DNA from 4 places in the Staphylococcus sp. NRL 16/872 genome. Region 1 is predicted to be linked to each of the others. Evidence: riboswitches for the same ligand, from Rfam matches in the RefSeq annotation. Region 1 holds a riboswitch; each other region holds the start of a gene.
What was found. Region 1 has a riboswitch for thiamine pyrophosphate ahead of MT340_RS00745 (LuxE/PaaK family acyltransferase). Riboswitches for the same ligand answer to the same signal wherever they lie in the genome.
Positions count from the first base shown of each region.

Region 2: it holds a riboswitch for thiamine pyrophosphate, as region 1 does, so the genes downstream of both, MT340_RS02270 (thiamine phosphate synthase) here and MT340_RS00745 (LuxE/PaaK family acyltransferase) in region 1, are expected to answer to the same signal.
Region 3: it holds a riboswitch for thiamine pyrophosphate, as region 1 does, so the genes downstream of both, tenA (thiaminase II) here and MT340_RS00745 (LuxE/PaaK family acyltransferase) in region 1, are expected to answer to the same signal.
Region 4: it holds a riboswitch for thiamine pyrophosphate, as region 1 does, so the genes downstream of both, MT340_RS01565 (3-oxoacyl-ACP reductase) here and MT340_RS00745 (LuxE/PaaK family acyltransferase) in region 1, are expected to answer to the same signal.

Region 1 covers NZ_CP119327.1:155,785-161,198, reverse strand. Annotated here, with positions in the region: gene MT340_RS00770 (carboxymuconolactone decarboxylase family protein) at 1-234, opposite strand, end outside; gene MT340_RS00765 (Lrp/AsnC family transcriptional regulator) at 341-751, shown strand; gene MT340_RS00760 (3M3SH-releasing C-S lyase) at 767-1,963, opposite strand; gene MT340_RS00755 (DUF308 domain-containing protein) at 2,115-2,627, opposite strand; gene MT340_RS00750 (ECF transporter S component) at 2,771-3,343, opposite strand; TPP riboswitch at 3,441-3,540, opposite strand; TPP riboswitch at 3,644-3,743, shown strand; gene MT340_RS00745 (LuxE/PaaK family acyltransferase) at 3,814-4,881, shown strand; gene MT340_RS00740 (acyl-CoA reductase) at 4,892-5,414, shown strand, end outside.
Region 2 covers NZ_CP119327.1:496,122-501,535, forward strand. Annotated here, with positions in the region: gene MT340_RS02250 (ThiF family adenylyltransferase) at 1-759, opposite strand, end outside; gene MT340_RS02255 (thiazole synthase) at 759-1,526, opposite strand; gene thiS (sulfur carrier protein ThiS) at 1,528-1,728, opposite strand; gene thiO (glycine oxidase ThiO) at 1,712-2,827, opposite strand; gene MT340_RS02270 (thiamine phosphate synthase) at 2,820-3,410, opposite strand; TPP riboswitch at 3,477-3,586, opposite strand; gene MT340_RS02275 (pyruvate MFS transporter) at 3,925-5,199, shown strand; gene MT340_RS02280 (putative quinol monooxygenase) at 5,285-5,414, shown strand, end outside.
Region 3 covers NZ_CP119327.1:857,610-863,023, forward strand. Annotated here, with positions in the region: gene MT340_RS04120 (single-stranded DNA-binding protein) at 1-246, shown strand, start outside; gene MT340_RS04125 (transglycosylase family protein) at 613-1,329, shown strand; TPP riboswitch at 1,422-1,523, shown strand; gene tenA (thiaminase II) at 1,605-2,294, shown strand; gene thiD (bifunctional hydroxymethylpyrimidine kinase/phosphomethylpyrimidine kinase) at 2,287-3,108, shown strand; gene thiM (hydroxyethylthiazole kinase) at 3,101-3,892, shown strand; gene thiE (thiamine phosphate synthase) at 3,893-4,531, shown strand; gene yidC (membrane protein insertase YidC) at 4,620-5,414, shown strand, end outside.
Region 4 covers NZ_CP119327.1:323,395-328,808, reverse strand. Annotated here, with positions in the region: gene MT340_RS01575 (5,10-methylene-tetrahydrofolate dehydrogenase) at 1-218, opposite strand, end outside; gene MT340_RS01570 (solute:sodium symporter family transporter) at 316-1,908, opposite strand; TPP riboswitch at 2,335-2,436, shown strand; gene MT340_RS01565 (3-oxoacyl-ACP reductase) at 2,559-3,308, shown strand; gene MT340_RS01560 (LLM class flavin-dependent oxidoreductase) at 3,402-4,703, shown strand; gene MT340_RS01555 (DUF4064 domain-containing protein) at 4,959-5,414, opposite strand, start outside.

The sequences.
Region 1 (5,414 bases):
GGTCGATTTTTCATCTTTTAGACTGCCGGTAGGTTTACCTTTTGCTTTACAGTATTGGCAACCGTTTTTCTGTGCTAACATTCTTCTTATTTCTTCTTTCAGTTCTTTACTTAAAGTACCATCATTTTCTAATAAATCACTGAGTTGAGTCCATGAAGACATCAATTCTGGTTGATGGCCTAATAATTTCTGAAAAGGTGTATTTCCAACTTTCGTATAATTGATAATCGGCATGATCTTACCTCCTTTGAATATATTTTATTGCTTATATCAAAGTTTGAACTTAATATTTATATGGAATTACATCATATTACTTTCACTATTTTAGGAGGTTACGCTCATGGACTATACAAATATAAATTTATTAAATATACTAAAAGAAAATAGTAAATTATCGCTTAGTGAACTAAGTCAAAAAGTGAATCTATCCGTTCCTTCAACGAGAGAGCGTATTCACAAATTAATTGATTCTGGCATTATCAAAAATTATACAATCAACATTGATTACAGTTTATTGGGCTATGATATTGAAGCAATTATAGAACTTACTATTAAAAATAATTTATACAAAGACTTTAAGAATTATATTTCTGAACAAGAGAATGTTGCATTTTGTTATAGAATTTCAGGTGACAGTTGTTTTATGTTTAAAGCACGTTTTAAAGACATGAAAAAAGCAGAGAACTTTATAGATTCTCTGCAGAAATATGGGCATAGTAAGACGCATTTTATTTTTTCAAAGGTAGTGTAATTCACTAATTTAAAATTATACTAATGCTTCTTTGATTTTATTTAAGCCTTTTTTCATGATTTCTCGTGGGATGGCGATATTAATTCTGACATGGCCTTCTGCATTATGAACAAATTGTTCTTCTCCTTCAATGATGACGCCTGCATGTTTGATAAAGTATTTAGCTATTGGTTCGTCGATTTCTTTTTGGTTGATGTAATAGCTTAAATCTACCCACGCTAGGTAAGTTGCTTCTGGTATTTTAAATTTTGCATGTGGAAGTTCATTGTCCAAGAATTCTGCTAAATATTTAAAATTGTCATCTAAATAGTCATTCATTGCGGCTAACCAGTCTTCGCCCTTTTCATAAGCAGCTTGGGTCGCGACAATGCTTAATGGATTCTCTGAACTAAAGTGACGTAACTTCCATGTCTTTAATAATCGTCTATTAGGAATGATAATATTTGAGAACATGAGGCCAGCAATGTTGAAAGCTTTACTTTGAGACATTGTTGTGATGATCTTATCGTACTCTGGCATTGCTTTAGCAAACGGCACGTGCGTTTGGCCAGCACGTTTAATGTCACAGTGAATTTCATCTGAAATGACCCACACATCATTGTCTTGCATAATTTCTCCAAATTGTTTTAATTCCTCTTCTGACCACACTCTACCTGTTGGGTTATGTGGGTTAGCGAAGATACATAGTTTTATATTTTCTGTTTCTACTTTTTTACGGACATCTTCAAAGTCAATTTCGTAATAACCGTCTTTATTAATGAGTGGTGAATAAACAGTTGAAACTTTATTTCTGTCGCATGCCATTTTAAATGGGCCATAACTTGGTGTAAGGATTAGTGCTTTGTCCTCCTCGTCGCAAATATAACTTACTAATTCTATGATGCCGGCCACAATACCGTGAGAGAAGACGAGTTGTTCTTGAGGAAAAGAATACCCAAAACGTCGTTCAGTCCATGAAACAAAAGCTTCATAATAGTCTGAGCCAAATATATTGGTATATCCTAGAATTTTTTTATCGAGTCTGTCACGTATAGCATCTAAAACTACATCTGGTGTTGCGAAGTCCATATCTTCAACCCACATGCGAATTAATTCATCATTATTTTCTATATCTGATACATCAGTATCTCCAAATAAATAGCCTTTGTAACCTTCCACATTCATCGCATTGGTATAACGACGTTCTATAATTTCATCAAAATTGTAAGTCAAAGTACTTCCTCCTGAAATTTGTTTTACTTAAATATCATTTTAATACTTATTATTTTTAAATTCATTTATAAAAATTAAGAGCATTACAGCACTTATTTAAAATAAAAAAGCTATTCCCTCAAGTACTGAGAAAATAGCTTTCTAGAATTAATTAAGCTAGACCATCAATAATATATGTGATGCCTAATACTGCAAATGTGACGGCAATCATTAATGATACGAAGATCATGCCCATCATTGGGTTAAATAATAAAATAATTCCTAAAATAATACCTAGAATGTTTACAATAATTGATAAAAATCTTAAGCGATTTTGATGAGAAATTGTAAATAAACCAATGATTGAACTTACAATAAACCATGCCGCGAACATGAAGACAAAGAATTCAGAACTGGCGCCTACGTTAAAGACTACTAATAATCCAAAAATAATATCAATAATACCAATGAGGATGATTAGTCCTGAACTGCCTCCTGCTAATGCTTTCGTTGCACGTCGGAATAAGAGCTGGATGATACCATTAATGAAAATGAATAAACCGATTAGCCATGTTAATGTATAAAAGTTCTTCACGGGATAGCTAAATATAATAATCGCTACTATGAGGAGTAACGTGCCCATAATTAAACTTGACCATTTTAATTTGTCGTTGTTTTGTGCCAAAAAATTCCTTCTCTCTACATAATTTTTTACTCAGTATAATAGAACAAATTGGAAAGCACAATAATTCTACCTAATCATATCTTTCACATGAACGACATCGTTGCTAAAGTAACATTTTCTAGAAAAAACCTATAAAAAATAGTTTATAATTCATCAAAATCTTCTTTTGAGGCGCTATGATATAGTTTTGTTACGCCTGTTTTTTCTAAAGCTTTCACAATATAATAGCCTAATGCTCCCGAAAGTAATGTTCCACTAACTATTCTGATTGAGTAAAGTAAGATAATATTCCACATTGCCATATTTCCTAAATAGTTAAATATCCAATCTATAGGAATAGTAAAAATTCCAGCCGTAGCGCCTGCTAACATAGTTACAGCCAGTTTAGTTGATTTATATTTAAATATTAAAAATATAATTTCACAAGCTAAACCTTGCGCTAAACTGTGGAGTAAAATAGACATATTTATATCTCCTGATAAAATAGTCTCTCCAGAACCTGCAGCTAGTTCTGCTAATAAAGCTACACCTGGTTTACGTATTATTAAGAATGCAACAATCGCTGCTATAAACCATAGTCCATAAGCAATTTGATCTAGATGAAGACCCAATGGTTTCAATGCTGCTACCGTTAAGCCTACTCCTTTATATACTAAACCGAAGATAAAACTAATTAAAACAGTAACCAAAATATCTGATAAATTTAATTTTTTCATTTTCTAACTCCTTTTATGAATTGAGTAGAAAAGTACATAAAAAAACAAACATATCTAACTAGATAGTTTGCGTAACTGTAAAAGTATATATGTATCCTAGATGTGATATACACTTCCCTACGCTAGTGCTAACTAGTTCAGGTTCAAAGGGTTTGGATTACTCCATCTCAGTTTTTAAAACACCCCTAGTACTTATATCTACTATAATTTAAATATAGATTTCTTTTATTTTTTTGTCAAAATTTAATTTTGCCATTCAATTAATGTTTTAATATAATAGAATTAATAATAAATAATAAAGGTCGTCACTATGGGTGCTTTTTGCTGAGAGAAGTTGCTAACTTCAACCATCGAACCTGATATGGTTAATACCAACGAAGGAAAGTGATTGTAGATAATTATTATTTCTACTCAAGCAGGAAGCACTTATGTAGTGCATTCCTGCTTTTTTAATAAAGGAGTAGATATAAATGAACTTTGAACAAATAAAACAGTATATTTATCAATTTATTGAATATGGAAGCTCAGATGATTTCCCGACAGTTGCTTTAAAGCTATTTGAATTTCAATATAACGAAAACCGTGATTATCAAAAATTTTGTTTATCTCAAGGTAAAACACCTCAAACAATTAACGATTGGAAAGATATTCCGGCTGTACCAATTAATGCTTTCAAACATGCGACATTTAGTGCTGTACCGATTGAAGAGACACAATTTATCTATATGACTAGTGGTACTACAAGCGGAATTAAAGGTAAAAATTATCATAAAGATTTAGATGTTTACGATTTAGCTATGACATCTTTTTTCAAAAAAATGTTTCTTCCAGATTACAGTGAGATTGAGATGGCGATATTATTTCCTACTCCTAAAGCATTACCAAACTCTTCATTAGCGCATTACCTTGAAGTAGCAAAGTCCACATTTGGAACGAAGGATAGTGCTACTTATATAGATAATAACGGTATTCAATACACAGAACTTATTCAAGCTTTACGACGATCTGAAACAAATGAAACACCATTTTCTTTACTTGGTGCAAGTTATAGTATTGTTCATTTAATTGAATATCTAGAAGATCATAATCTATCTTTTAAATTACCTAAAGGCAGTCGCATATTAGATACTGGAGGTTACAAAAATCGTTCTAAAGAGTTACCTCAACAAGAATTTTATGAGAAATTATCAAATATATTTAATGTTCCCAAAGATATGTGTATCAATATGTATGGTGTCACTGAATTAAGCACACAATTTTATGATAAAGGGAATGAAATATCTTCATCGATTAAATATGCTCCTCATTGGTGTAGAACTCGTGTAGTTAACCCAATGACTATGGAAGATGTTCCTTATAATGAAAAAGGTATTTTAATCCATTATGACTTAGCAAACTATAATTCTGTTGCCACAATCATGATGGAAGATGTCGGAGAACCTACTAAAGAAGGATTTGTCTTACATGGTAGAACTGAAGGCGCATTAGCAAAAGGTTGTTCTTTAGCTGTTGAAGAATTTTTAAATTCTAAAAATTAAGGAGATACATATGAAACTAAAAGTCGGATACGTCCCTTTTATTAACAGTCACGAAATAAGCTATAAAGAAATCGACTTTCAAGACTATACTGCTTTAGTTCCTGATTTAACTGAAGACCAATTAGAATTCGTATGTTCTAAAATAAAAGAAAACAGAATAAAATTGAAAAATTATTCAACTAATAAAATTATTAATGTAATTGACCAAGCTATTCATATTTTTTTAGATCCACAATCAAAATGGCGAAAAAATATTGATAGAATAATACCTCAAACTACTGGTTATAGTTCAGAAATTATTAAAGTAGGATTTACTAAGTATTTAACTACTTTTAGAAAATATGAACTGCAACGTTTCGTGTCAGAAGATTTTTATAATCCTCAAATTTTAGAACAATTTGTTCCTAATCATAAAGGTGGTTTCTCAAAAGCTATAGCGTCAGACATCATTACTCATGTATGGTCTGGAAATGTTCCAGGACTTCCTTTATGGAGTCTAATAAGTAGCTTACTCGTTAAATCTGGAAGTATTT
Region 2 (5,414 bases), 340 kb from region 1:
TTGTTTCGTTTCTAATAATTCGTAATGTTGCTGTTCACAAACCTCACAGTCGCTGTCTTTCAAGATATCGACATTCATGGCTTTGAAGTTAATATCGAACGCATCAATCGTAAGTAATTTTTTGGAAAAGCCTTTTCCAGATAAATAACAAATGGCTTCGGATACTTCATAACTTGCCACTTGTGTAATGACAGGAGGCAAGACGCCATTAATGGCACAACTTTCGCCAGTAGAAGGCATACGTTTTAATAAACATTTTAAGCAAGGCCCCTCAAAATCGATACCATAGACTGTGCCCTTACTACCAACTGCAGCGCCATACACCCAAGGGATGTGGTGTTTGTGACATACTTCATTAATAAGGTAGCGAATTTTAAAATGGTCCATGCCGTCAATGACAATGTCAGGATTCACCTTATTCAGAATATCCTCTATATTAGTAGAATCAATTTCTTGGTAAAATGCTTGTACCTCAACATTGGAATTAATATGAGACAATTTTTCTTTAACGGCATGTACTTTCGGCACCAAGTTTGTAGCGTCATCTTCTGTATATAACGCTTGACGATGTAGATTGGATTCTTCCACTATATCCATGTCAACAATGGCCAAGTGATGGGCACCCATGCGGGCTAATAGCTCTGCCACATGGCTACCTAATGCACCGGCTCCAAGTATTAAAATCTTTGCATTCGATAGGGCGTGTTGCCCATGTTCACCAAAAGCATAAAAACGCATTTGACGATTGTAGCGTTGCATTATAAGAATCCTAATCCTTCAGTTGGACTTGATGCTTGTGCAGTATATTTCACTGGAATTCGACCAGCTTCATAAGATAAGCGACCAGCTTCAATGCCTAATTTCATCGCTTCTGCCATTTTTACTGGATCTTTCGCACCTGAAACAGCTGAATTTAATAAGATTCCGTCAGCGCCTAATTCCATCGCATGACATGCATCTTTAGGAGAGCCAATACCAGCATCAACGATAACTGGAACATTAGCATTTTTAATGATATAGCTAAGGTTCAATTGGTTGTTGATACCACGTCCTGTACCGATTGGAGAAGCAAGTGGCATAACGGCATGCACGCCTAATTCTTCTAAACGTTTCGCTAGGACTATGTCATTAGAAATGTAAGGACATACGATATAACCTTTCTCTAATAACACTTTACAAGCTTCGTATGTTTCAAAAGGATCTGGTAATAATGTTTCATCATCACCAATGACTTCTACTTTAATCATGTCACATACGCCAGCATGTTTCGCGATTTCTGCGATACGAATGGCTTCTTCGGCTGTTTTAGCACCAGCAGTATTTGGGAAAGTGATGAAATCTTTTAAATTAATATTTGCAAGTGGGTTAGGTAAGTTTTTATCGTATAAGTTCATACGTCTTACTGCGAATGTAAGGACGTTTGTTTCTGATGCTTTAATCGCTTGTGTTTGGATGTCCTCATTTTCAAATTTACCAGTACCTAATAATAAACGAGATTGTAATTCTAATGATCCGATTTTAAACATTTTATCCGCCTCCAACAAATTCTAATAATTCTAATTGATCATCTTCACGTACAGTGTGGTTATCATAGTCTTCTTGTTTAATTAATGTTTTATTATGCTCGACAATGACACGTTCAGGGTCTAATTCAAGTGAGTGAAGCACTTGAGTAATCGACTGTTCTGCGTCGAATGTGAACGTATCACCATTAATGATACACTTCATTATTTGACCTCCTTGAGACATTAAATGACTCGTAATTGCGTGGTTTAACGCCAGTGAATAGCCAGTTTGCGATATCTCGTCCTATGACAGGTGAAAGTAAAATACCATTACGGTAATGACCTGAAATGACATATAAACCATCGTCGATGCGGTCCATGATAGGCAATTCGCCATCAGTATAAGGACGTACGCCTGACCATTGCTTAATGACCTTACCTTGTGCCAATTCAGGAACACGTTCATTGGCGTATTGATGCAACCATGAGACACCTTGATTAGTATTACCGACAGAATAATTATCAAATTCACTTGTTGCACCGATAAGGAAACGATTTGGTTGTTTCGGCACAATATAGCAACCATTCGTCATAAAGATCGTTTCTTTCAAATCTAGGCTGTCATGTTCAATAAGTAATACTTCGCCTTTGACACCAACTACTTTGCGTGGAAGTTGATAGTGTTCTAATAATTTAGAGCTCCACGCACCACCAGCGACAATCACTTTCTTAGCAACTAATTGACCTTCTGAAGTAGACACCTCATAGTAGCCATTTTGACGTTCAACACTAAACACTTCAGTTTCATAATAACGATGAATATCGCGCTGTTGCAGTGATTTAAAAAGTGCTTTCGTATAATGATTGGCATTGATTTGTCCATCATTTGGAATGTAGATAGCCATTTCGCTTGATGTAACATGACCATGCGTTAAATCGATTAAATCCTCATCAGATAATTCCACTACACTTGGGTCCATAGTACTTAAGAAGTCATATTGTTGTCTTAAACTTTCAACATCCTCAGGACGATTAGCAACTTTGATTAATCCTGAAGGTTGATATTGAATATCGATGCCTGTTTCATCTTGCAATGTTTCACACAGTTCTGGGAAAAGTGAGCGCGATTCAAGCGCGAGTCTAAATAAATCCGTATCTTCAGTAAATTCATTTTGTGCACCTAGCATACCGCCTGCTTTATAAGAAGCATGTTTACCAGGAACATCTCTGTCGACAATCGCGACATCCATTTGTGATTGACTTAAATGTCGTGCAATAGACATACCAATCACACCTGAGCCAATAATAAGAACATCATGCATCTTTCAACCACTCCTTTCGTAACTGTTCGATTTGTTGTAAAGATGCGTTCATAAAGAAAGAAATTGCACATATACCAGCAAACCCATTAGGTAATTGGTGAATCGTTTCTTTAGTGATGCCACCAATCGCATAAATAGGTATTGGCAAACGTAAAACGTCATTGATTTCATCCTGTGATCGTGGCTGTTGATTTGGTTTAGATGGCGTTTTGAAAATGTGGCCATAAAACACATAATCAAGACCATGTTCATAAGCTTGCTCCACAGATTGCTTGGAATGAGTCGACATACTGACTTCGACATTTGGGTGTAGTTGTTTATAGTCGAAAGCATTTGAATCCATTTCACGACAATGCAAGCGTGACAGTGTTAAGGATTCTAGTAATTCAGTATCACTGTGAATGATCACTTTCTCTTTAGGAAAGCCAGCCTCTAATAGTCGAGTGATGAAGTTGAATAACGCTTCGTGTGACATAGGGGTACGAAAGAGTAATCCGTCTATGCCTTTAGCTATAGCTAAGAAATGTTGTAAATCCTTGTCCGTTAAATCTTTGTAACTTGTTATTGCAATAAATATATGCATCACCCCTTGAACAATAAAAAAACGCTATTGCCCTTGTAGGGAAATAGCGTTCAGCTTAACTTTACGATATCCTTTGCGCCACTTTCCTACGCCAGTACAAACTGGATCAGGTTCCAGGAATTATAAAGTTCGTTCTTTACTCTCAGCCTTAAACAAAGGCACTTCCAGTGGATGATAAATGTTTATTCATTTATAAAATAACTCATAGCGTTTTAATTCAATTTCATTCTACAGTTTTTTTGATTAGAGTTCAAATCTTAATCCAAAGCAACTATGACACGCCCTTTTCAAAATGATAAAACAAAGAATACAAACAAGTACAATTTAATAAAAAAATATTAAAATTATATTGTAAACGTTTACACTAAGTGATAATATAATTAAAAATAAGTAATCAATATTGAAATTACTGTTAGAAGAAGGAGGATCTAAAGTACGTTCAAAACTACGTAATCATTTAGTACGACAACATTAATTTAGAATCAACAAATATAAATGAAAGTAGGACAGTAACATGGGTCAAGGACAAAGAAAGAGTAATGTGCGTTGGATGTTCGCACTATTGTTTTTTATTATCGGAGTTATCGCGTATATGGATAGATCAAATATCTCATATATTGCACCACAAATGATGAAAGATTTACATATGGACAAGCAACAGTTTGGATTGTTAGCTTCATTCTTCTCACTTGGTTATGCTTTAATGCAAGTGCCTTCGGGAATGTTAGCGGAGAAGTTTGGTCCACGTAAAATGATTTCAGTCGCATTAGTATGGTGGAGTGCTTTTACAATCTTTACAGGAATGATTAAACATCACGGTTTATTATTCTTAGTACGTTTCTTATTTGGTATTGGGGAAGCACCAATGTATCCATCTAATGCCGTATTTAATTCAACTTGGTTCTCAAAAGATGAAAAGGGAAGAGCATCAAGTGCATTACTTGCAGGTTCATATTTTGGACCCGTATTAGCACCAATTATTACTATTGCCATTGTAAATGCATTTAACTGGCAAGCAGTATTTTATATCTTCGGGGCAGTAGGTATCCTTATTGCGATTTTATGGGGGATTATCGCGAAAGATTTACCAGAACATCATCGTATGGTAAATGAGGCTGAAAAAAGATATATCATGGAGAATCGTGATTTAGTTCAAACAAGTAAATCACTTCCACCTTGGAATCAATTCTTCCGTCGTTTAAGTTTCTATGCGATTGCAGGTCAATACTTTGTCGTTCAGTTTATTATTGCTTTATTCTTAATTTGGTTACCTACGTATTTAACTGAACAATATCACGTAGAATTCAAACATATGACAATTAGTTCATTACCATGGTTTATCATGTTTATCTTAATTCTATCTGCAGGTGCTATTTCAGATAAAATTTTACATAGTGGTCAATCACGTTTTGTAGCAAGAAGTGTCATCGCTATTGTTGGTTTCATCGTATTTGCAGTATCAATCTTTTTCGCAGTTCATACTGAAAGCTTGTATATCACTATTTTCTGGTTATCACTTGGCTTAGGTGGTATGGGTATCTCAATGGGTATGAGCTGGGCTGCAGCAAATGATATCGGACGTAACTTCGCCGGAACAGTCTCAGGTTGGATGAACCTATGGGGTAACCTTGGTGCGTTAGTTAGTCCATTCTTAGCAGGTGCGTTAGTCACTTCATTAGGTTGGTCAATGACATTCCAACTATTAATTGTACCAGCAGTGATTGCAGTCATTTTATGGTTCTTCGTTTCACCAGACAAACCACTTCTTCAAGATGAAAGCAAAAAGTAGAATAGTCTTTTTAAAAGCAAATAATTGTTTAATACTGAAGTAGATATGGTACAACTAAAGCAATAACAATATTGAAGGTGATTAAATGATTATTATTAATGCAAAACTTAAAGTAAAAGAAGAGCACCGTGAAGAATATTTAAAATTAATGAAAAAATTAGTTGAAAGTTCTAGCCAAGAAGCGGGTAATACGTTCTATCATCATTATGAAGACG
Region 3 (5,414 bases), 700 kb from region 1:
GCTTTTGGCAAAACAGCAACGAATATCGAAAAATATACTAGTCAAGGTTCATTAGTAGGTATCACTGGCCAGATGCGTTCACGCAAGTATGAAAAAGAAGGGCAAACGCATTTTGTAACAGAATTATATGTAGAAACTATAAAATTTATGTCCCCACAATCTAAAAATAACGAAATTCTCTCAAATAGCTCGTTTATTGAAGACACTTATCCCCTAGATAATCTAGACATTATTAATATTAATTAAATTCAAATCAACTCTCTAAACTTTAACTCCAATCTTTTCTATTTTATATATAACATCTTTCAATTATACTCAGAATCTCTCTTTATTGATTTCGATTAATAGGGAGAGGTTCTTAATTTTTGCGATAATTGTTTGAAAAATTTCAGTTTTATTACATACATAATAATCTAACGTATATTCTTCAAAACTGGCATGAAAGAACTGTAAACGAATTTTTAATTAATTTAAGAACGATTTTAATGTAATTCCTATGTAAAAAAGATACTTTCTTTTTTATTTGGCTGTAACTTGCGCTTGCTCTTCAGATGTTACAGTAGGGTTTGTAAATTAATTGATTAAGAAAAAATATTGGAGGGCATATACACTATGAAAAAGACTATTATTGCTTCAACATTAGCAGTAGGCCTAGGAGTAGCAGCTGGAAATGCGGGTCATGCAGATGCAAGTGAATCTCAAATCAATAAAGCTGAATTAGCACAACTAGCTCAATCAAATGATCAATCATTAAACAATAGCCCTATTCAACAAGGTGCTTATAATATGACATTTGATTATAATGGCTTCACTTACCACTTTGAATCAGATGGTAGTAATTGGAGTTGGGACTACAATCAATCAGGTCAAACTGGTCAATCTTCACAAGCAACACAACAACAAGGTGTAAGCCAACAAGCTTCAACTTCTAATAATCAAAGTTCAGGTAAAGTGGTAACTTCACAAACACAAACTAGTCAACAACAACCAACTCAAACTCAACAAGCACCACAAACAAATCAATCTCAACAACCACAACAAGCATCAACAAGTAACAATACAACAAATACAGCTTCAAGTGGTTCTTCAGTACATGTAAACGAACATTTACAACAAATCGCACAACGTGAATCTCGTGGTGATATTCATGCTGTCAACCCAAGTTCTGGTGCAGCAGGTAAATATCAATTCTTACAATCTACATGGGATACAGTAGCACCTGATGAATATAAAGGTGTATCACCAGCTCAAGCACCTGAAAGTGTTCAAGATGCTACAGCTGTAAAATTATATAATACTGAAGGCCCATCACATTGGGTAACTGCTTAAATTTGAAACAGCCGGAATATTTCCATTAATGAAATATTCCGGCTTTTTAATTGAAAAATGAATATCTGTTTGATAATGTAAAATTAATAAAATAAAACTACTAGGGGAGCCAACCACAATGGCTGAGATGAATGTTCAGACCCTTATAACCTGATTTGGTTAGTACCAACGTAGGAAAGTAGTTATGTAATTTTACATGCTTTTTAAAGGATGACTACATTTCTGCGTTGCTAGGTGGGAATGTAGTTTTTTTATATATTTAAGGAGGAATTATGATGAGCTTTTCAACTGAATTAAAAGAAGCATCACAACCAATTATTGAACAAATTTATAACGATGGATTTATTCAAGATTTATTAAAAGGACAATTATCTAAACAAGCTGTGCGTCAATATTTACGTGCAGATGCTTCATATTTAAAAGAATTTACTAATTTATACGCATTATTAATTCCTAAAGCGCCTACAATGACTGATGTAAAATTTTTAGTAGAACAAATTGAATTTATGTTAGACGGTGAAGTAGAAGCACATGAAATTTTAGCAGACTTTATTAATGAACCATACGAAGAAATTGTACGTGAAAAAGTTTGGCCACCAAGTGGAGATCATTACATCAAACATATGTATTACCATGCTTATGCTCATGAAAATGCTGCATATACAATTGCTGCAATGGCACCATGTCCATATGTCTATGAAGTCATAGCTAAAATGGCATTAGAAGACCAAAATTTAAATAGAGATGTCATTACTGCAAAATGGTTTGATTTTTATAGTACAGAAATGCGTCCATTAATTGAGGTGTTTGATCGCATGTTAGATGAACTAACAGAAAATTGTAGCGACCAAGAAAAAAATGATATTAAAGAAAGCTTCTTACAAAGTACAATTCATGAACGCAATTTCTTTAATATGGCATACATCGATGAAAAATGGAATTTCGGAGGAAAAGAACATGAATAAACCAAAAATTGCATTAACTATAGCAGGCACTGATCCATCAGGTGGTGCTGGTGTAATGGCAGATTTAAAATCATTCCATGCTTGTGGTGTCTATGGTATGGCTGCAATCACTAGCATTGTGGCTCAAAACACTAAAGGCGTTCAACATATTCATAATTTAGAGACTAGTTGGGTTAAAGAACAACTTGATAGCGTATTCGATGATGAATTACCACAAGCAATTAAAACAGGTATGATTGCTACGCACGAGACAATGGAACTTGTACAAGAATATTTAAAAAAACATTCTGATATTCCATACGTTATTGATCCTGTTATGTTAGCTAAAAGTGGTGACTCTCTAATGGATGATGCGACTAAAAAACATTTACAAAGTACGTTATTACCACTAGCTGATGTTGTAACTCCTAATATACCTGAAGCAGAAGAAATTACAGGTCTGAAAATCGATACTGAAGAAAGTATTCGTAAAGCAGGACACATCTTTATTAATGAAATTGGTAGTAAAGGCGTAGTGATTAAAGGTGGACATTCAGCTGATTTAAATAACGCTAAAGACTTCCTATTTACTAAAGACGACGTTTATACATTTGAAAATAAACGCTTTGATACGCCACACACGCATGGTACTGGTTGTACATTTTCAGCAGTAATAACAGCAGAACTTGCTAAAGGCAAATCAATTTATGAAGCGGTTAAAAAAGCTAAAGAATTTATTTCATTAAGTATTGAATATACACCTGAGATTGGCCAAGGTCGTGGACCAGTTAACCACTTTGCATATATGAAGAAAGTAGGATTAGATGATGAATAATTTAGAGAAATTAAGAAATGAAAATCCATTAGTTGTTTGTTATACCAATGATGTCGTTAAAAACTTTACTGCAAATGGTTTATTAAGTATTGGAGCAAGCCCAGCAATGAGTGAAGCACCTGAAGAGGCAGAAGAGTTTTATAAAGTGGCAGGCGCCTTATTAATAAATATTGGCACGTTAACTAAAGCCAACGAAGAAGATATTTTAAAAATTGGTAAAATCGCAAATCAACAAGGTACGCCGATTGTTTTTGATCCAGTAGCGGTTGGGGCTTCAACATATCGCAAACAATTTTGTCAAAAATTCTTATCTGAAGTTGAAGTGTCAGTGATTAAAGGTAATGCTTCAGAAATTTTAACATTAGTTGATCCAAATACAACGATGAAAGGCACAGATGGAGATGCTAATCTAGATGCTGTTACAATCGCTAAAAAAGCATATGAGAAGCTAAATACAGCCATTGTATTGACAGGTAAAGAAGATGTTATTGTCCAAGATAACAAAGTAGTTCAGTTATCAAATGGTTCATCGCTTTTAGCGAAGATTACTGGAGCTGGTTGTTTATTAGGTGGTTTAGTAGCAAGTTTCTTATTCAGAGAAACACACCCATCATTGCAAGTCCTTGAAGAAGCGGTAAGTTTCTATAATATTGCTGCTGAAATTGCTGAAAAGGATGAACAAGTTAAAGGACCAGGCACATTCCTATCTCATTTATTAGATGAAATGTTTCAATTAGAATATTCAACTTATGAACAACACGTCAAACGCTTAGAGGTGGAATAAATGTTTAAAGCGAGCGATTTAAATGTGTACTTTATATGTGGAACACAAGACGTTCCAGAAGGTAATGATATTCAAACTATTTTAAAAGAGGCACTTGAAGCAGGAATTACTTTATTTCAATTTCGTGAAAAGGGGCCAAAAGCTCTAGTAGGCGAAGATAAAGTGAAGTTAGCACAGCAATTACAAGCACTATGTCGTGATTATAATGTACCATTCTTAGTTAACGATGATGTTGATTTAGCAGAACAAATTGATGCTGATGGCATACATGTTGGCCAGGATGATGCTACAGTTGTTACTTTCGCTCAACGGTTTAATGAAAAGATTATTGGCTTAAGCGTAGGGAACGAGGAAGAATACAATCATTCAGATTTAACTCACGTCGATTATATTGGCGTAGGTCCTATGTACGCTACACCGTCTAAAGCAGATGCAAGTGAGCCTGTGGGTCCAGAGATGATCAAAACATTAAAAGAGATGAATCCTTCGTTACCTATGGTAGCTATAGGTGGTATTACTGAAGATAACGTAGGCCAAATAGCAGAAGCGGGAGCAGATGGTATTTCTGTTATTTCAGCAATTGCTAGAAGTCATAATATTGACAAGACTGTTACCAAATTTCAGAGTTATTTCAAATAAATATTAGTTTTTTTCTTTTTTTGTTTTCTAGTACACTCTGATTATGATAAAATAAGCCCTATGTGAATATATCAATAGAGGTGTAAAAATGAAGAAGAAAGCGTTACTACCTTTGTTATTAGGGGTAATGGTCTTTTTAGCTGGATGTGATTATTCTAAATCTAGTAATAGAGATGGATTTTTCTATAACACATTCGTAGAACCAATGTCTAAAGTATTACATTGGTTAGGCCATTCAGTATTTAATGATGATTATGGTATTGCCATCATCGTGTTAGTATTAATTATCCGTATTATCTTATTACCTTTCATGCTTTCAAACTACAAAAATAGTCATATGATGCGTGAAAAAATGAAAGTTGCTAAACCTGAAGTAGATGGCGTACAAGAAAAAGTTAAACGTGCGCGTACTCAGGAAGAAAAAATGGCAGCTAACCAAGAAATGATGGAAGTTTATAAAAAATACGATATCAATCCTATGAAGAGTGCTTTAGGTTGTTTACCAGTACTTATTCAAATGCCAGTCGTAATGGGATTATACTTTGTATTGAAATATCGTATTGGTGGCGGAATTGCCGAACATCCACACTTCTTATGGTTTAATTTAGTACATCCTGATATTTGGATTACTATCATCGCCGGCGTTCTTTACTTTATCCAAGCTTGGGTTTCAAGTAAACAAATGCCTCAAGAACAACGTCAAATGACGTACATGATGATGATTATTTCACCAATTATGATTATTTGGATTTCATTAAGTTCAGCTTCAGCATTAGGTTTATACTGGTCAGTCAGTGCGGCGTTCTTAATTGTCCAAACATTCTTTGCAAACATGCACTATGAAAAGGTTGCAAAAAGAGAAGTTGCGCCAATGATTGAGAAA
Region 4 (5,414 bases), 170 kb from region 1:
ACGAAATCCCACTCATTTTGTTTCTTTAATTCAGCAGCTTTATCTATACTTGCGTACACATCTTCTGCTGAGCCGATTAATAAGTCGACTTTGGTTTCGAACTTCCAATCTACGTTGCTATTAATACGTTGTTGAAGTAAGCCTTGTATCTTGGGTATCGCACAGTCGACATGTTTACGTGCCACGCCCGGCGAAGGTACGAGTCCAATCGTGTACATTAAGTTAACTCCCTCCTTTTTTAAAAAAAATAAACGAAAAGTGTACGTTTAAAGTGGCAATCTACATTTAAACGTACACCCTATACATTGATATGTTTTATTTAGCAAGTACTAATGGTGAGAAGATGATATAAATAATCACAACTAAAGCTAAGATAATTGTGCCTGCAATATAGCGATATTTCCAAGGTGTTAGATCCACTTTAGCGTTATTTGTATTTAAATCAAATTCATTAGATGGTTTCAATTTATTGAAAATAAGTACAATGATTAAATCAATAAAGAAGATAACACTAAATGTATAGAGATAATTAATTTGTGGGAACATCAAGCTTACAGTGACATATAAAATAATATGCGTAAACAGTGCTACTTTAGCACCTAACTTAGAGGTACGTCTAGAGAAAAATGCCACAAGTACTAACACAAGAACGGGCATACTATAAACGCCGTTAAATTGTTGAACAATCGCATATAAACCACTTGGGAATAGTGAAATTAATGGAGAAAGTCCTACACAGATAGCACCAATGACTACTGTCGCAATATGACCTACGCGAGCTATGTGTTTGTCTGACGCTTTTTTACCAAAGAGTGGTTTATAGAAGTCATAGGTAAATAATGTCGTAGTACTGTTTAATGAACCTACGAAGGAACTTAAGATAGCACCAAAAATAACGGCACCAAAGAGACCTAATGACAAGTCTGGTAAAATACTTTGAATTAGCGCTGGATACGCATTGTCATTATTATCGATACCACCATTAAAATAGTTATAAGCAATGACACCCGGAATGACTGTGAAGATAGGTCCAAATATTTTAAAGATACTTAAGTAAATAGCACCTTTTTGTGATTCTTTTAAGTTTTTAGCTGCTAGTGCTTTTTGAACAATCATTTGGTTGGCACACCAGAAGAATAAGTTATTAAAAAACATACCAAAGAATAATGTTGGCCATGGCACGATATTTGAATCTACTGAGCCAAACGCGTTAAGTTTCTCAGGCGTGTGTTGAACGATATTGTCGAAACCTTTGACGAAACCGCCATCACCCACATGATGTAAGCCAATTAAAGTTACAATTAAACCACCAACAATTAACCCGATACCGTAAATAGAGTCACTGAATGCACTTAAAGATAAGCCACCTATAAAGAGATAAAGGACACCAATCACACCAATTGTTAATGAAATAATGATGGTTGCTGTCGTATTGCTTACACCTAAATAGTCGCCAATATGAAACATCTTATTAAAGACTAAAGAACCTGAATATAAAACAACAGGCATAAACGACACGACATACGTGAAAATAAATAAAATTGATACAAAACGCTTCGTAAATGTATCATATCTCATCTCTAAAAATTCAGAAATGGTAGAAACACCATAACGTAAGTATTTAGGAAGGAAGACCCAAGCGAGTAAGACTACCGCTACGGCAGCAGTAATTTCCCACGCCATAACCTCCATACCTTTTCCATAACTTTGACCATTCTGACCTACTAATTGTTCTGTTGATAGATTGGTCATGATAATCGTTGAAGCAATAGTGAAACCTGTTAAAGTATTGCCTCCCATAAAATAGCCGTCTGCACTATCGGTTTGTACTTTTTTCGATCGCCAATAAGCATAAACACTAATACCGATAACTACGCCTAAAAATAGCAAGACTGCTAGCCAATTCATACTTCTTTCGCTCTCCTTTAATAAATTTTGAATATTTTCCCAATATAAAAACAAACGTTAACTTCATATTTAACGTTTATATCCCCTTTTTTATCTTCGCTCCAGATTGAAAATTTTAAAAACAACTATTTATATTTAGTTCATATATATATTAAATTTACTTTTAATACTTTTTCAATCTTAAAACTTGTGCATTACCAATTTTAATGAATTTCAATATTTTTACAAATTTATTTTTAATCAATTTTGATTAATTAATTAACCTATGAAACTTATAAGAGCCTTTAATTTATTCGCTTTAAACTAAAAGATTTCCTAAAAGCAGACAAGATAGACGCAAATAGATAGCCTATCTTGCCCTACTTTTACTCTGCAATTACCTTGACTTCTAAATTCAAAAATTATACATTGTAAATATAGTATTAATATATGCACTAGGGGTGTTTTTTAACTGAGATGAGGCTTGTCCTCGAACCCTTTGAACCTGAACTAGTTCATACTAGCGTAGGAAAGTGTGGGATAAATTTTAGATGTTGATAGAGATTTTATGTCAAATCTCTTTTCTATATACATATCTATCATTTACGCAACTTTCCTAGCGAAGGTTGCGTATTTTTTTACTGTAAAAGAAAGTGATGGAGGCTTGTGCAATGGCAAGAACAGTATTAGTAACAGGCAGTGGCCGTGGTTTAGGCGCAGTCATCGTAAAAACATTAGTGTCTCAAGGATTTCAAGTTGTCATTAATTATAATAAGAGTAAAGAGACTGCTGAACAGTTAGCAACAGAATTAGGCGACAACGCAATCGCACTACAAGCAGACGTGACACAACGCGAAGAAGTGGAACGTTTAGTCAAAGAAGCAACCGCCCATTTCGGTCAAATCGATGTGGTTGTCAATAATGCGTTAGTCAATTTCAAGTTTGACCCAGTAGCACAAAAAGCATTTAAAGACTTAACTTGGGAAGATTACCAACAGCAAATTGATGGCACATTAAAAGCAGCATTTAATGTTACTCAAAGTGTAGTCCCTCAATTTATTGAACGTAACGCTGGTAGTATCATCAGCATCGGTACAAATTTATTCCAAAATCCTGTCGTGCCATATCATGAATATACAACAGCCAAAGCAGGCTTAATCGGATTTACACGCAACGTTGCTGCTGAATTAGGTCAATATGGCATTACGGCTAATATGGTTTCTGGTGGCTTATTAAAAACGACTGATGCCAGTGCTGTAACCACACCAGAAGTATTTGACTTGATTGCCCAAACGACACCATTACGCAAAGTGACTACACCTCAAGACGTGGCAAATATGGTAGCGTACTTAAGTTCTGAAGCCGCAAATGGCGTTACAGGACAAAACATTACAGTTGATGGTGGTTTAACAATGAACTAAAACTTTTGGAGTCGATAGTGACGTACTCAATGCACGCATTCTTCTCTATTTAATCAAAATCCCAACAACAAACTGGAGTGTTAGTGATTCATTATGAAGAAAGAGAAACAACAATTACACATTGGCATTTTAATTTACGGTTGTGGGCATCATCAGGCAGCTTGGCAACAATCTAATTCAAGCGTTGAACGTCTTGGTGATATTACGTATTATCAAGAGCTAGCTCAACTTTCCGAAAAAGGACTATTTGACGTCGTATTCTTTGCGGATAATCAAGCTTTCAATCCTGGTTTCACGACGATGCCGAGTTTCTGGTTTGACCCGCTCATTAACTTAACGGCTATTTCCCAGGTTACACATCATGTTGGTTTGGTACCCACTATCTCGAGTACATTTTCAAATCCATTTACGGCAGCGCGTCAGTTATTAAGTTTGGACCATATCACTGGTGGACGCGTCGGTTGGAATTTAGTGACTTCTATGACAGATGTGGAGGCTCAGAACCACAGTATGGAAGCATTGCCTGAGCATGCTGTTCGTTATGAAAAGGCGGACGAATTCGCCCACGTCGTTAATGAGTTGTTTGAGTCATGGACTACTGAGGACTTTCAACCTGATCGTGAAGCCGGCACGTTGATGGATACGACAACGATACAACCGCTTCACCATAAAAGTAAATATTTCCAAGTGCGTGGACCACTCACTACACCACAAAGTCCACAAGGAAAGCCCGTTGCTATGCAAGCAGGTTCATCTAACCACGGTATTGCATTAGCTACGAAATATGCTGATGCCGTCTATTCAGTAGCGTGGAATCTCAAACAAGCTCAACGCTATCGTGAAAGACTAGATGCTCAAATGAAACAAAATACAGATAACCCAAGATACATTAAAGTCTTTCCGGGATTAGTCACTTACGTGGGGCGTACGCATGAAGAAGCAGAAGCTAAAAAAGCAGAGCTAGATGCCTTACTTTCTGTTGAAACTGCTTTAAAACAGTTAAGTTTCTTTGTCCAACAAGATTGTAATCAATGGGAACTAGACCAACCCGTTCCTGAATTACCCCCACTTGAAGAATTTAGTGGACCTAAAGGTCGTTATGAAACCATCCTTGAAATCATTAATGACAAACAACCGACTGTTCGTGAATTACTTGGCTATTTAAATGCTGGAGGCGGTCATTTAACTTTAGTCGGCACACCTGAAGAAATCGTAGACGAAATGGAGCATTGGTTCAACGAAGGTGTCGCAGATGGGTTCAATTTAATGCCACCTTCCCTCCCACATAGCTTAAAAGACTTTGTAGATTTAATCGTTCCTGAATTACAACGTCGTGGTTTATATCGCACAGCGTACACAGGACATACCCTGAGAGATCACTTAGGGTTAAATTAGAAATTCAATAGAGCTTATTGATAAAGTTCTTAAAACTATTAAGACTGAAAGAGTTTACCTACAGTCTTAAGACATTCATTATTATCCAAATTATCCAATTCAAAATTCATTTATCCCATATCCAATTTATTAATTCATATAATAGAAATTAACATGAAGGCGATGATGCTAACTTAGGAGCACCATCGCCTTATTTTTTCCATAATAAAAGCGAGCCGTTTTTTCAGGCTCGCCCCAGACTCTAGACAATCTCCATTAATATTTATATGGATCGTTATCTTTTTTGTCTTGTAATTTTTTAGCTTCATCTTTTAAGAAATTATCATTTTGATGATTCTGTTCATGATCTCTATTTAAATCATTAGAATGATTATCATTGCTATGATTGTATCTATCACTACGACGATAGTTGTTGTCATCGATATCGCGACGGTGATTATCATGTTGATAATCTTCATCATTAGTTAATGTTCTACCAAGATTATTATTGTGTTCGTGATTGTTATCTGCTGACCAATCCACATCATTGCGACGATTGAAGTCCTCATCACGGTTTAAATCATCATGGTGATGACGCTCATTGTCATTGCTATGACGAGAATCATAATGACTACCATTATGCACGTCATGTTCATTATTTGAATATTGATCTTTAATATAATCTTGTTCTTTCGCTTTATCTTCTTCATCTAAAATGAAAGCATTGTTACT